Regions from separate parts of the Pseudomonas sp. MYb118 genome, predicted to be linked through region 1. Evidence: riboswitches for the same ligand, from Rfam matches in the RefSeq annotation. Region 1 holds a riboswitch; each other region holds the start of a gene.

Region 1 (5,013 bases):
CCAGCACTTGAGGGCGAGTCGGGTTTTGCCCAGCAGTGCGTAGGTCAAGGCCACCAACCGGGCAGGAATGTAGTTGAGCACGTCGTCGATCTTGGCCGCCGCCCAGCCGAATCGCTCGAAGCGTTCGTTGCGATAGCCCCACATCGCATCCAGCGTGTTGCTCAAGCGATAGAGCACCACGCCGGGCGCGCCGGCCACGGCAAACCAGAACAGCGCGGCAAACACCGCATCGCTGCCGTTTTCCAGGACCGACTCGGTGGCAGCGCGTGCCACTTCGGTCGGGTCCAGTTCGCTGGTCTGCCGGCTGACCAGGTAACCGACACGCTCGCGCGCCTGGTCCAGATCGTCACTGCGCAAGGCCTTGGCGACCGGCTCGACGTGCTCGCCGAGACTGCGCAGGCCGAGGGCGCAATACAGCGCCAGAATCTCGAATATCCAGCCCACATAGGGCGCCCAGGAAAACGCCGTGGCGAGCAGCGTCAGTGGCACCACGGCAATCACCCAGGCCGTCACGCCATGGCTGCGCCAACCGCGCCCGCCGCCATTGAAACGTTGTTCGATTCGATCGGCAAAACGACCGAACGCCACCAGCGGATGCCAGCGTTTGGGTTCACCCAGCAGCGCATCCAGCGCAACCGCGGCGACACTCAACAACGCCACACTCATTGACTCACTCCCCAATAATTTTCGTACAGCAATTCGTTGAGCGGACGCTCCTGCGCCCACCCTTCGAGCACCAGCATCGGCGCCGGATAGAATTCCTTGACCGGCCCCAGGCACAACACGGCCAGCGGCTTGGCCCCGGCGGGCAGGCCCAGCAGGTCGGCCAGGGCCAGGGGCTCGAACAACGACACCCAGCCCATGCCGAGCCCTTCGGCACGGGACGCCAGCCACAGGTTCTGGATCGCGCAGGACAATGACGCCATGTCCATTTCCGGCAAGGTGCGACGCCCGAAAATATGCCGCTCACGGTCGTCCATCAACGCCGCGACCAGAACCTCGGCGCAATCGTTGATACCTTCGACTTTCAACTTCATGAACTCGTCACTGCGCTCGCCGAGGGCCTCGGCCGTGCGCATGCGTTCTTCCTCGACCAGCGCCTGGATCTGCCCGCGCAGGCGGCGGTCGCTGATGCGGATGAACCGCCAGGGCTGCATCAGGCCGACGCTCGGCGCCTGGTGCGCGGCTTCGAGCAGGCGCCGCAGTTGCTCGGGCTCGACGGTGCCGCCAGTGAAGTGGCGCATGTCGCGGCGTTCGGCGATGGCACGGTACACCGCTGCGCGTTCGGCCTCGGAGAAGGCGTTGTCGGTCATGGCCCTATCGCGGGCAAGCCCGCTCCCACACCAGAACACTCACCCCCTGTAGGAGCGAGCTTGCTCGCGATAGCGTCCTCAAGGTCTGGCGCAAACAAAGCAGCAATCGCCACCGGATTCGACGGAAAATAAAAATGCACATAAGAAGCCGTCATCCGCCCCTGCCGATAAACCGCCTCCGCGCCGCGCCCACCGTTCGGGCTCAGGCCACGGGCAATCGGGGTCAGTTCGGTGGTGGTCAGCGAATGGTGATAGGTGTGCCCACGCAGTGAGCCTTCCGGCAATTCAACCGCCTGCAACGCCAGCGCCGCCAGGCGTTTTTGCATCACCGCATCCCCCGCCAGCAGCCCCACCAGGTCGGCGCGAGTGCCCTCGACGTCGGTCAGCGAATCGAGCAGGTAGAGCATGCCGCCGCACTCGGCCAGCAAGGGTTTGCCGGCGGCATGGTGAGCACGGATCGCTTCGAGCATCGACGTGTTCTGCGCCAGCGCCACGTGATGCAGTTCCGGGTAACCGCCCGGCAGATACAGGCTGTCGGCTGGCGGCAGTTGCGAATCGCGAATCGGCGAGAAGAATGCCAGCTCGGCGCCCATCGCCCGCAACAGGTCGAGGCTGGCGCCATAGGTGAACGCGAAGGCTTCGTCGCGCGCCACGGCAATACGTACGCCGCTCAGCAAAGGCTCGACGGCAATCACCTCGGGTGCAGCAAATGTCACGGCCGGTGGCAGCGCGACTTCGCAACTGCTGGCCAGGGCATCGGCCGCGGCATCGAGACGCAGGTCCAGATCGTTCAATTCGCTGGCCTGGACCAGGCCCAGGTGGCGGCTCGGCAACTCGATCGCGGTTTCCCGGGACAACGCGCCATACCAGCGCAAACCTTCGGTCAGGCTGCCTTCGAGCAATTGGGCATGGCGCAGGGTGCCGACACGGTTGGCCAGGACACCGGCGAACGGCAAGTCCGGTTGGTAACGGGCCAGACCCAGCGCCAGGGCACCAAAAGTCTGCGCCATGGCCGTGCCGTCAATCACCCCGAGCACCGGCACACCGAAGTGCCGCGCCAGGTCAGCGCTGGACGGTGTGCCGTCGAACAGGCCCATGACCCCTTCGATGAGAATCAGGTCCGCTTCGGCAGCGGCTTCCCACAACAGGCGTCGACTTTCCTGCTCGCCGACCATCCACATGTCCAACTGATACACCGGCGCGCCGCTGGCGCGCTCGAGGATCATCGGATCGAGAAAATCAGGACCGCACTTGAAGACGCGCACCTTGCGCCCCTGGTTGCGGTGCAACCTGGCCAGGGCGGCGGTGACGGTGGTCTTGCCCTGACCGGAGGCCGGCGCGGCAATCAATACCGCCGGGCAATGACGTGGCTCACTCACAGTTCGACGCCCTTCTGCGCTTTGATACCGGCCTGGAAGGCGTGCTTGACCATGCCCATTTCGGTAACGGTGTCGGCCAGCTCGATCATTTCCGGCTTGGCGCCACGGCCGGTCACCACCACGTGCTGCATCGGCGGGCGCGCCTGCAAATCGCTGAGCACTTGATCGAGGTCGAGGTAGCCGTGCTTGAGGGCGATGTTCAACTCGTCCAGCACCACCAGACCGATCGAAGGATCGCTGAGCAGTTCACGGGACACCGCCCATGCCGCTTCGGCAGCCGCGATGTCGCGCTGGCGGTCCTGGGTTTCCCAGGTGAAGCCCTCGCCCATCACGTGGAAACGCACCTGCTCCGGGAAACGGCGGAAGAACAATTCTTCACCGGTGCTGTTGCGCCCCTTGATGAACTGCACCACGCCGCACTGCATGCCGTGGCCCATGGAGCGGGCAAGCATGCCGAAAGCCGAGCTGCTTTTGCCTTTGCCATTGCCGGTCAGCACCAGCAGCAGGCCGCATTCGTTGGGCGAGTTGGCGATGCGTTCGTCGATCACGGCCTTTTTGCGCTGCATGCGCGCTAGATGGCGGTCGTCACGATCAGGGGAATCAGTCATGGGGGAGCTCTCCGTTGAAGCTGAAAAACGGCGGGCAGGCACAAGAATAGAAGGCAGGAAGCCCGGCATCGCCCACCGTGATGCCGCTGGATTGAATCAGGCCGGTCTCCGGGCTCATGAGCGGCCTCACGCCTGGCTGCGCACCTTCCCATGTCGGTTGCGACACAGTGGCTCAAAACACAGCTTTCACTCATTTACCGTTGCGGGGGCAGCGCCGGGATCGTGCACGCACTCACCGGCTTCCCTGTTTCACTCTGTCGACCGCGGTCACAGAGCACCTGAAACAAGCCGCGAAGGTTAGAGGGTTGGGGGTGGAGCGTCAATTAAAGCCGGGGGCGCCAACAGACGAATCACTGCCGTCGATCAATAAAATGACGCCAATCTTGTGCCACACTTTCAACAGTGATATCAAAGAGCCATAAACCCAACATCACAAGAACAAGGGTGAGTCCCATGCAAGGCATGAACATCAGCAATCCGCGACTGGAATTCCTGCGCCCGCTGCTGGAACGCTGGTTTGACTGTATCGACCGCTACAACGCCGTGCGTGGCGATAACGACACGCCTTACTGGCACGACGAAAAAGCCAACCTGGGCCTGCTCGCGGCCGCCGCCTGGATGGCCGAGATGGTCACCCTGCAAGACACCCAGACCCGCAAGCAAATCGAAGAAGGCGAACGCAACGCGCGCGCCGACCTGTTCATCGCCTCCAGCGAAACACGCGTCTACCTGCAAGCGACCCAGCGCTGGCCGCGGGTCAACAGCCTGAACCTGACCCAGGCGCTGGCGGAGATCACCAGCGATGCCAAGCGCATCAGCTACACCAGCGACCTGAAACTGGGCTGCCTGTTCGTCGCACCGCAAAAGGCCCAGCACGGCGCCACGCCGGAAGAGTTGCAGGACATGGTCGATGACCTGCAAAAGGAACACTCCTGTGCCGTGGCCTGGTACTTCCCCTACGCCTACCGCAAGTTGCGCAACGAAGCCGGCAACTACCATCCCGGCATCGCCGTGCTGTTCAAGGAAGCCCGCGGCTGACCGGTTGAACCATCGCGGGCTTGCGCTTCTCTACTGATCAGGTGCCTTCACAGGAAGATCAGCATGCGCAAGCTCCCGCCCGTTCTTGTCATCGCCTTCGCCGCAGGGCTCGCCGCCTGCGGTGAAACCTCCACCCTGCAAGTCTCCGACGGCACCGGCCCGGCGCCGCAATTGCCGCCACCGAACAAAACCCTGTTCCCGACGATGAACATCGCCCCGGCCATCGGCTGGCCGGCCGGTGCCAGGCCCACGGCGGCGCCCGGCACCCAGGTGGCCGCGTTCGCCGATGGTCTCGATCATCCGCGCTGGCTGTACGTGCTGCCCAATGGCGATGTGCTGGTCGCCGAAACCAACGCACCGCCCAAGCCTGACGACAGCAAGGGTATCAAGGGCTGGATCACCAAGAAGGTCATGGGCCGCGCCGGCGCCGGCGTACCCAGCGCGAACCGCATCACCCTGCTGCGCGACAAGGACCACGATGGCGTCGCCGAAACCCGCACGGTGTTCCTGGAAAACCTCAACTCACCGTTTGGCATGACCCTGGTCGGCAATGATCTGTACGTCGCCGACACCGACAGCCTGCTGCGCTTTCACTACAAGGAGGGCGACACGACGATCAAGTCAGCGCCCACCAAAGTCCTGGATCTGCCCGGCGGCACCCTGAACCACCACTGG
Region 2 (5,013 bases), 890 kb from region 1:
AGCCTGCCCGTGCCCATCGGTAACCTGACCCTGCAAACGGCGCTGGCCAATCAGGTCAACCTGTTGGTGCAAAGCGCACCGGGCGAGGTGCAGTTCTGGAACGGCGGCAAGACCAATCCGGACGGCACCATCGAGGGCGGCAGCGGCGAATGGGGACCCGACACCAACTGGACCGACCCAACCGGTACCGTGGCCCAGGGCTCCAGCGGCCGGTTCGCGATCTTTGGCGGATTGGGCGGCGGCACGGTCACGGTGGTGGGCAACCAGAACTTCACCGGCCTGCAATTTCTCGACAGTGGCTACAGCCTGGTGCCAGGTGCTGGCGGTAGCCTGACCCCGGTCAACGCTGCGGATGGCAGCCTGGCGGCGGTGCGGGTCAACGCCGATGTGAGTACGGAAATCGCCGCCCCGCTGGTGGGCAGCGGCGGTATCGAAAAACTCGACAGCGGTACGCTGGTCTTGAGCGGCGCTAACACCTACAGCGGTGGTACCACGGTCAGTGGCGGTACGCTGATCGGTAACAGCAGCAGCCTGCAAGGCAACATCCTCGACAATGCGCTGCTGGTGTTCCAGCAGAATATCGACGGTCAGTTCAATGGCCTGCTCAGCGGCGCCGGCACCCTGGCCAAGCGCGGCAACGGCACCCTGTTGTTGACCGGTAACCAGCCGTTCGGCGGCACGGTGGCGGTGGAGCAGGGCGTGTTGCAGGTCGGCAGTCCTGACGCTTCGGCGACGCTGGCGGCGCCTGTGACCGTGGCCAATGGCGCGGGTCTCAGCGGTAACGGCAGTGTCGGCTCGGTGGTCAACCACGGTGTGGTCGCGTCCGGCGCCCAGGCCGGAAACCTTGGCGTAACCGGCAATCTGACCAACGCCAGCGATGGTGTGCTGGCACTGACGGTCAGCTCGCCCGGCGCCACGCCGTTGGTGATTGGCGGCAGTGCCACGCTCGGCGGCGGCCTGCAAGTCAACAGCCTGGCGCCGTTCACCGACAATGCCGTGTACTCGCTGATCACGGCGGGCGGCGGTATCAACGGCACCTTTGCCACCACCGATCTGCCGGATTACGCGTTCTACGACGCGTCCTTGCTGTACGACGCCAATCAGGTGACCCTGGCCGTCAGCCGTAACGACAACACCTTCGAGGATGTCGCCGTCACCGGCAACCAGCGCCGCGTGGCCTCGGCCCTGTTGCGCAATGGTCCCGCCGGGGACACCCTGCGCAATGAAATCCTCAACCTCGACACCGCCAGTGCCCGCGCGGCCTACGACAGTCTGTCCGGGGAAATCCACGCCAGTACCGCGAGCACGATCCTCGAGGACTCGCGCTACATTCGCGACGCGGTCAACGACCGTATGCGCCAGCCGTCGTGCTCTCGCGCAGACGACCCGCGCCGCGCGCTGGCACCCAGTGACAACCAGCTGAGCAGCAGCGGTTGTCACGGCGAGATGGTCGGCTGGGCCCGTGCACTTGGAGCCTGGGGCGAGTCCGACGGCGACAGCAACAGCGCCAGCCTGGACCGCAACCTCAGCGGTTTCATGCTCGGCACCGACAAGCAGCTCGATGATCAATGGCGCGTCGGCATGGCCGCCGGTTACACCCGTAGCGACATCGACGCCAGCGACCGCCGCTCCGATGCCACGGTGGAGAGCTACCACCTGGCCGCGTATCTCAGCTCACAGTTCGACGCCCTGGCCGTGCGCCTCGGTGCGGCCTATAGCTGGCATGACATCGAGAGCAAGCGCGACGTCAGCGTCGGCGCCTATAACGACCGCCTGAAAGCCCACTACGATGCCCGCAGCGCTCAGGTCTTCGGTGAAGTCGGTTATGCCATCGAAGCCGGTGGTATCGCCCTGGAACCGTTCGCCGGTCTCTCCTATGTCAACTACGACAGCGACACCGCCAAGGAAAAAGGCGGGGTAGGGCGACTGAAGGCCGATGCCGACCAGGACATCACGTTCTCCACCGTGGGCCTGCGTGCGGGCAAGGTGATCAAGCTCGACAGCGGCGGCGAGTTCACGCCGCGTGCTTCGATAGGCTGGCGCCATGCCTTCGGCGACACCAAACCTGATGCCGACCTGACCTTCATTGACGGCGGCGCCTCGTTCAGCACCCAGGGGGTACCGATTGCCAAGGATGCCGCGGTGGTTGAAGCGGGGGTGGATTTCCGGATCAGCGAAAGCGGGAAGTTGGGGATTGGTTATTCGGGGCAGTTGTCGAGCGAGAGCAAGGACCATGCGATGACGGTGAGTTTCAGTATGGGGTTCTGATTGAGGGGTGAGTTGTTCTTGCGGGCCCCATCGCGAGCAGGCTCGCTCCCACAGTGGATTTGTTGTGTGATTGATATCTTTGAATCAACACAAACCATTGTGGGAGCGAGCCTGCTCGCGATGAGGCCCTGAAGCACAGCACAAAAAAGCGCTCCACCGGCAGAGCTCAACGATCACTCCCGCCCCCGAAGTTTCTTCACCTCCGAAAGCCGAACATCCTCGGAAAACGCTCACCCGTTGAGCGTGATAAATCCCGGTATGCCGCCACACCAGGTAACTGGCAATACAGGCCGCGTGCTCATGCGCCATGTCTGAAATCAAGAACCGCCAGAAAATCCCGGTCGATTCCTTGACCTGATGTCATTTTAATGGTCCCCTGCGCGCCTGTTTCAGGTGTCCCATGCCGCCGTGCATGGGGTGAAACGGGAAGCCGGTTCGTCATTTTTTCGATGATCAGTCCGGCGCTGCCCCCGCAACGGTATGCGAGCGAAGCATTCGACAGACCACTGTGCCTCGGCATGGGAAGGTGAATGGTTCATGACCCTCGCGAGCCCGGAGACCGGCCTGAAGCATCGTTTGGCAAACCCGCGGTGGGCGGGCGCAGGCCGGTTCCGTGGGCGCGCTCGCCTGCGATTCCCTATGCGTTATTCCCTCCGGGATTCATTCATTCCTGCTTCAAGTGGAACGACATGTCCCGTAATTCCCTGATCCATTCCCTGCAAGGCACCTGGCTGCGTGCAAGCCTTGTCCCGTGCGTGTTTCTCTCTGCTCCAACCCTGGCGGCGGACGAAGACAAATCCCTGGCGCTGCCCGCTACCGCGATTACCGGTACCGCCGAGCAAACACCCCCACCGGACCTGTTGACGCCGAGTACCAGTGGCTCGCGCCTCAACCTGACGCCGCTGGAAACCCCGGCCAGCGTGACCAGCATCAGCTCCGAGCAGATCCTCAAGCGCAACAACGCGACCGTGCAGGATGCGGTCACCCGCTCCCCGGGCATCACCAACATCGGCACCCCTGGCAACGGCGGCACGGCGTTGTCGGCGCGGGGTTTCACCGGGCACAGTTCGACCATGCAACTCTATGACGGCACACGCCTGTACGTCGGTGCCGGCACCGTGACGTTCCCGGTGGACACCTGGTCGGTCGAGCGCATCGACATCCTGCGCGGCCCGGCTTCGGTGCTGTACGGCGAGGGCGCGACCGGCGCCGTGGTGAACGTGGTGCCGAAGAAACCGTTCGAGGGCGAAGTGCGTAATCATGTGCGCCTGGGCTACGGTTCCGATGACCGCCGTCAAGCCGCGCTGGACAGCGGCGGCTCGCTGACCGACACCCTGAGTTATCGCCTGAACCTCAATCAACTGGCCAGCAATGGCTGGGTCGATCGCGGCGACTCCGAAAGCATCGCCATCAGTGGTTCGCTGCGCTGGCAGGCCAGCGATGACCTGAGCTTCACCTTCAGCCACGACTACGGCGACCAGGACCCGCAGCAGTATTTCGGTACGCCACTGGTCAATGGCCACTTCAGCGAGCACCTGCGCGATCACAACTACAACGTCGATAACGCCACGGTGCATTACAACGACCAGTCCACGCGCCTGGTGACCGACTGGGTGATCAGCGACAACCTGAGCGCCAGCAACCAGCTGTATTTCCTCAAGACGCAAAGGCGCTGGCGCAATGCCGAAACCTACACCTGGCTGCCAGGTGATCAGGTGCGGCGCAGCAGCTTCATCAGCATCAAGCAGACCCAGGAACAGATCGGCGATCGTCAGTCGTTCACCCTCAAGCATTCGCTGTTCGGCCTGGACAGCCAGACCGTGGTCGGCGCCGATTACAATTCGATCCGCTTCGTGCGCAAACACGATTTCGGCAACGTCTACACCGATACCGTGCCGCTGTCCGGCTCGGGCGGTGGCGAGTACGTCAGCACCGATCCTTACCGCTCCCGCGAAGCCAACCAGGCCAAGCAGTTCTCGCTGTTCGCCGAGAACCGCACGCAGTTGACCGAGCAACTGTCGTTGATTACCGGTGCGCGCCGCGATCAGGTGCACCTCGACCGCGACGACCTGCTGGCCGGTACCCGCAGTGATCGCAGCCTGTCCGGCGACAACTGGCGTGCGGGCCTGGTGTTCGCCCTGACCGAAGACCTGTCGGTGTACGGCCAGTACGCCACCAGTACCGAAGGCGTGAGCAACCTGCTGACTCTCAGCGCGGCGCAGCAACAGTGGGACCTGAGCACGGCCAAGCAGACCGAAGTCGGCATCAAGCAATTGCTGCCGGAAGGCCGTGGCGAATGGACGTTGGCCGCCTATCACATCGTCAAGAAGAAGCTGCTGAGCACCGATCCTCTCAACCCGACCGTGCAACAACAGGTGGGCCAGCAGTCGTCGGACGGCATCGAGGCGACGCTCGAACTGCGCCTGCCCTACGACGTGCAACTGTCCGCCAACGCCGCCTGGGTGCGCGCCGAGTACGACGACTTTGTCAGTGGCAGCAGCGATTTCAAGGGCAACCAGCCGGTCAACGTGCCGCGCCGTTCCGCCAACCTGTGGCTGAGCAAGGACTTCGGTGATCTGTTCAGTGCCGGCGCCGGGGCGCGTTATGTCGACAGCCGTTATGGCGACAACGCCAACACGATCGAGGTGCCGAGCTACACGGTGGTCGATGCCAACTTCGACTGGCATGTGCAGAAGGACCTGACCCTGGGCGTGCAACTGAACAACCTGTTCGATCGCCAGTACG
Region 3 (5,013 bases), on a different contig from region 1:
GGCCTGGGCGCCCTCGCCCGGGTCGTTGACGATGAACGGGTAGATGTTCGGCAGCGGGCCGAGCAGCGCGTCCGGCCAGCAGTTTTCTGACAGGCCGACGCCCTTGCCCGGCAGCCATTCCAGGTTGCCGTGCTTGCCGACGTGGATCACGCCATGGGCGCCGTAGGCCTGGCGCAACCAGAAATAGAACGCCAGGTAACCGTGTGGCGGCACCAGGTCGGGGTCGTGATAGACCGCGCTCGGGTCAACCTGATAACCCCGTGCCGGCTGGATGCCGACGAAGGTCAGGCCCAGGCGCAGCCCGGCGACCATCATTCGCCCGCCGCGGTACATCGGGTCTTGCTCGGGCGTGCCCCAGCGCTCCAGCACCGCCTGGCGGTTGGCCTCGGGCAAGGCGTCGAACAGGCGCTGGTAGTCATCCAGCGCCAGGCTTTGCTGGCAGGGCCGCTGATCGAGGCTGTCCAGATCATTGCTGACGCCGCCGAGCAGTTGCTGGATCAGCGCCGTGCCGCTGTCCGGCAGCTCGGCCGGCAGCGGATAACCCTGCTCACGCAGGGCGCGCAGGATGTTCAGCGCCGCCGCCGGGGTGTCGAGGCCGACGCCATTGCCAATGCGCCCATCCCGGGTCGGGTAATTGGCCAGGACCAGGGCAATGCGCTTGTCGCCGTTGGGCACCCGCGCCAGTTCGACCCAGCGTCGCGCCAGTTCGGCGACAAAATCCATGCGCTCCGGAGCCGCCCGGTAACACACCACGTCGGACTGGCTGCGCTCGCTGCGCCAGGCCAGGTCCTTGAAGCTGATCGGCCGGCTGATGATGCGCCCGTCCAGTTCCGGCAGCGCGATGTGCATCGCCAGGTCCCGCGGGCCGAGACCTTGCTCGCTGTCGCGCCAGCCCGGTTCGTTGTCCTGGGCGCAGATGGCCTGGATCACCGGGATGTTGCGCCGGAACGGACGCAGGTGCGGCGCCTCCGGGCTGGATTGGGCAAAGCCGGTGGTGTTGAGAATGACCGACGCCTGGACCTCGTCCAGCCAGTCCTCGACCACCGCCAGGCAACCGGGCTCCTTCAGGCTGGCCAGCGCCACCGGCAAGGGATTGAGCCCCGCCGCTTGCAGGCGCTGGCAAAACACGTCGATGAACCCGGTGTTGGCCGCCTGCAAGTGCGAGCGGTAGAACAGCACCGCCGCCACTGGCTGACCGCCCTGCCAGTCGGCTTGCCAGTCGCTCAGGGCCGCCGGGCTTTTACGTGGGTGGTAGATCGCCGTACGTGGCAGGGTTTGCGGCTCGCCCCACGCGTAATCACGGCCCAGCCAGCGATTGGCCAGGCAGCGAAACAGGTCCAGCGCGTTGGCCATGCCGCCCTGGCGCAGGTAATGCCAGAGCCGGTCTCGGTCTGGAGCAGCAACCGTGCTCAGGTCACTGAGTTCGGGATCGGGACGGTCATCGCCTGGCACCAGAATCAATTGCACGCCCCGGCGCGACAGCTCGATCATTTGCTCGACGCCATAGCGCCAATAGGCAATGCCACCATGCAACGAGATCAGGATGACCTTGGCATGGCGCAGCACCTCGTCGACATACAGGTCGACCGAGGCGTGATTCTGCACCTGCATCGGGTTGGCCAGGCGCACGCTGGGGTAGTCGTCGGGCAGTTGCTGCGCTGCTTCGGCGAGCAAGGCCAGGCTCGAGTCGCCGCTGCACAGGATCACCAGCTCAGCGGGGGTTTGTCCAAGGTCGGCAATGTTGTCATCCGACACGAAACCGCCGGGCTGGGTCCTGAGCAGGTGCATGGGTTAAACGCTGAGCGCGGCGCGCAGCTGCGCTTCGAGTTTCGCCGCGTCCAGCTCCTGGCCGATCAGCACCAGGCGCGTGGTGCGCGCTTCGTCGCTGTTCCACTTACGGTCGAAGTGCTTGTCGAAACGCGTGCCCACGCCCTGGATCAGCAGGCGCATCGGCTTGTTCGGGATCGCCGCGAAACCCTTGACCCGCAGGATGTCGTGCTGCACCACCAACTGGGTCAGCGCATCGAGCAACAGGCTTTCGTCGGCCTGGGGCAGCTCGATGGAGATGGAGTCGAACGCGTCGTGGTCGTGATCGTCCTCACCTTCGTGGTGGTGATCGTGGTGGCTGTGGCGGCTGTCGATGTGCTCCTCAGAACCGGCGCCCAGGCCGATCAGCACATCCAGCGGCAGACGACCGCTGCTGGCTTCGATGATCTTCACCGCTGGCGGCAGTTCCTCGGCGACTTCCTGGCGCACACGAGCCAGGTCTTCGGCGTTGATCAGGTCAGCCTTGTTGAGGATCACCAGGTCGGCGCTGGCCAGTTGGTCGGCGAACAGTTCGTGCAGCGGCGACTCGTGATCCAGGTTCGGATCGAGCTTGCGCTGGGCGTCCACTTGATCGGGGAATGCGGCAAAGGTGCCGGCGGCCACGGCCGGACTGTCGACTACGGTGATCACCGCATCAACTGTGCAGGCGCTGCGGATTTCCGGCCACTGGAAGGCTTGCACCAGCGGTTTGGGCAAGGCCAGGCCGCTGGTTTCGATGAGGATGTGGTCCAGATCGCCACGGCGCGCTACCAGTTCGCGCATCACCGGGAAGAACTCCTCCTGGACGGTACAGCACAGGCAACCGTTGGCCAGTTCGAACACGCGGCCCACGGCTTCTTCCTCGGTGCAGCCGATGGAGCATTGCTTGAGGATTTCGCCATCAATGCCCAGCTCGCCGAATTCGTTAACGATCACCGCGATGCGCCGGCCTTCGGCGTTGTCGAGCATGTGCCGCAGCAAGGTGGTCTTGCCCGAGCCGAGGAAGCCGGTGACGATGGTGACGGGGAGTTTGGCCAGTGTTTTCATCGGATGCCCTTTGGCAAGGTGGCGGGCATACGGGACGACGAGCGCTGCAATCCAAGTGCGCGCAAGCATTTCGCCACCGGATCACCCCGCCCGGTTGTAGTGAGAATCTGTTTCGAGGCAGGTCTCCTGGCTGACAGTGTGCCGGGCGATGGGCCCGGCATTCGCTGCGCCTTCCCGCGAACCCGTTGTGCAGGGTTTGCAGTGGCGTGGCAGCGAACATCACCGTTCACAGTTGCGGGGGCAGCCGCGGCATCGACCGCGTTCCCTTCTTAGCTTCGCCAATGGCGAAGAACCTCGTGGGGACAAGGCTACGCATCGTGTTGGGGCGGGTCAAATTCTTGTGCTGGCAGGTCGGACGCCATCGCGAGCAAGCTCGCTCCTACAGGGGGAGGTGAACGCAGACCCACTGTAGGAGCGGGCTTGCCCGCGATGGGGTCTACGCGGTCTCGATTGACGGCAAAGCCGCCCCATGCTCTCCTACACACTTTGTTACGGGTGCCCTTCACAGGGTGAAACGGGAAACCGGTGAATCATGTGCTTTACTCAAGGCCATGTCAGTCCGGTGCTGCCCCCGCAACGGTAAGCGAGCGAAGAATCACAGCCACTGTGCCGGCCACCGGCATGGGAAGGCGATTCTTGCAGGTTCGGGCTCTGGTCCAAGCCCCTCGTGAGCCCGGAGACCGGCCCGCAACACAACGTGACGTTACGATCACGAAAACAACAAACCCGCGGTGGGCGGGCGCTGTTCGAACCTCTGCGTGCCCGATACGCAGGGTCCCTGCATGCGCTCCCGTCACCCTGACAGAACAGAGGGAAGCGCCATGTCGATCATCAGCAGCACCGGCCACACATCCGCCAGCACCACCACGACCACCCTGACCCAACGCCTGACCGCCGCCGTCTGCGCGTCGATCCTGGGCGCGTGCCTGGTCTACTTCGCCGGTTTCTCGCACATCGAGGCGGTGCACAACGCTGCCCACGATACCCGTCACAGCGCCGCGTTCCCGTGCCATTGAGACCTGACGACATGATCAAGCGTATCGCGCAAACCGCAGGGTTTTCCGGCCTGCTGGCCGCCCTGCTGCTGACCCTGCTGCAAAGCTTTTGGGTTTCGCCGCTGATTCTGCAGGCCGAGACCTACGAAAAATCCGAACCTGCCGCCGTCGAAGTCCACGAACACGCCGCCGGCACCGCCGCCCACAGCCACGATGCCGAAGCCTGGGAGCCCGAAGACGGCTGGCAGCGCGTGCTGTCCACCACCGGTGGCAATCTGGTGGTTGCAGTCGGTTTCGCCCTGATGCTCGCGGGCCTCTACACCCTGCGCGCACCGACCAAGACTTCCCAGGGCCTGCTCTGGGGCCTGGCCGGTTATGCCACCTTCGTCCTCGCCCCGACCCTCGGTTTGCCGCCGGAATTGCCAGGCACCGCTGCAGCGGATCTGGCGCAGCGGCAAATGTGGTGGATCGGCACAGCCGCCTCCACCGCCGTCGGTATTGCCCTGGTCGCATTTGGTCGGCATTGGCTGATGAAGCTGCTGGGCCTGGCAATCATCGCTGTGCCGCATGTGATTGGCGCGCCGCAGCCGGAAGTGCATTCGATGCTCGCACCAGAAGCCCTGGAAGCGCAGTTCAAGATCGCTTCGCAACTGACCAACGTGGCGTTCTGGCTGGCCCTGGGCCTGATCAGCGCCTGGTTGTTCCGCCGCAAGAGCGATGGCCAATACCACGCATGACCGATCCAAGCACAGCGCCGACCCTGGTGGTCGGCCTGGGCTGTCAGCGCGGCTGCCCGGCCAGCACGCTGCGGGCCCTGCTCGACCAGGCGCTCCAGGCGCATCAGATCGGCCTCGGGCAGGTCAAGGCCCTGGCCAGCATCGACCTCAAGCGTGAAGAACCGGGCCTGCTCGAATTGGCCGCGCAGCTGCAACTGCCGCTGACGTATTTCAGCAGCGAACAATTGGCGGTCTTTGAGCCCAGGCTCAGTCATCATTCGCAAATCGCGTTCGAACGCACCGGCTGCTACGGCGTCGCCGAAAGCGCCGCTCTGGCCCTCGCCGAACGACTGGCCGGCACGCCCGCCTCCCTGCTGATCACGCGACAAAAATACGCCCAGGCCACCCTGGCATTGGCCTGTACCACGTAAAACCCCGATAATCCCCAC

Evidence for each region. A riboswitch is a leader RNA that binds a small molecule or an ion and turns the genes downstream of it on or off. The one in region 1 is predicted to bind cobalamin.
Region 2: it holds a riboswitch for cobalamin, as region 1 does, so the genes downstream of both, ABVN20_RS04655 (TonB-dependent receptor) here and cobO (cob(I)yrinic acid a,c-diamide adenosyltransferase) in region 1, are expected to answer to the same signal.
Region 3: it holds a riboswitch for cobalamin, as region 1 does, so the genes downstream of both, ABVN20_RS24050 (CbtB-domain containing protein) here and cobO (cob(I)yrinic acid a,c-diamide adenosyltransferase) in region 1, are expected to answer to the same signal.

What each region holds. Positions count from the first base shown of each region.
Region 1 is NZ_JBFRXN010000001.1:98,356-103,368, reverse strand. It holds gene cbiB (adenosylcobinamide-phosphate synthase CbiB) at 1-666, opposite strand, end outside; gene bluB (5,6-dimethylbenzimidazole synthase) at 663-1,313, opposite strand; gene ABVN20_RS00510 (cobyrinate a,c-diamide synthase) at 1,310-2,692, opposite strand; gene cobO (cob(I)yrinic acid a,c-diamide adenosyltransferase) at 2,689-3,300, opposite strand; cobalamin riboswitch at 3,382-3,597, opposite strand; gene ABVN20_RS00500 (hypothetical protein) at 3,754-4,338, shown strand; gene ABVN20_RS00495 (sorbosone dehydrogenase family protein) at 4,402-5,013, shown strand, end outside.
Region 2 is NZ_JBFRXN010000001.1:986,651-991,663, forward strand. It holds gene ABVN20_RS04650 (autotransporter-associated beta strand repeat-containing protein) at 1-2,268, shown strand, start outside; cobalamin riboswitch at 2,643-2,851, shown strand; gene ABVN20_RS04655 (TonB-dependent receptor) at 2,958-5,013, shown strand, end outside.
Region 3 is NZ_JBFRXN010000003.1:572,766-577,778, reverse strand. It holds gene cobN (cobaltochelatase subunit CobN) at 1-1,788, opposite strand, end outside; gene cobW (cobalamin biosynthesis protein CobW) at 1,792-2,853, opposite strand; cobalamin riboswitch at 2,952-3,165, opposite strand; cobalamin riboswitch at 3,330-3,557, shown strand; gene ABVN20_RS24050 (CbtB-domain containing protein) at 3,675-3,869, shown strand; gene ABVN20_RS24045 (CbtA family protein) at 3,881-4,585, shown strand; gene ABVN20_RS24040 (cobalamin biosynthesis protein) at 4,582-4,995, shown strand.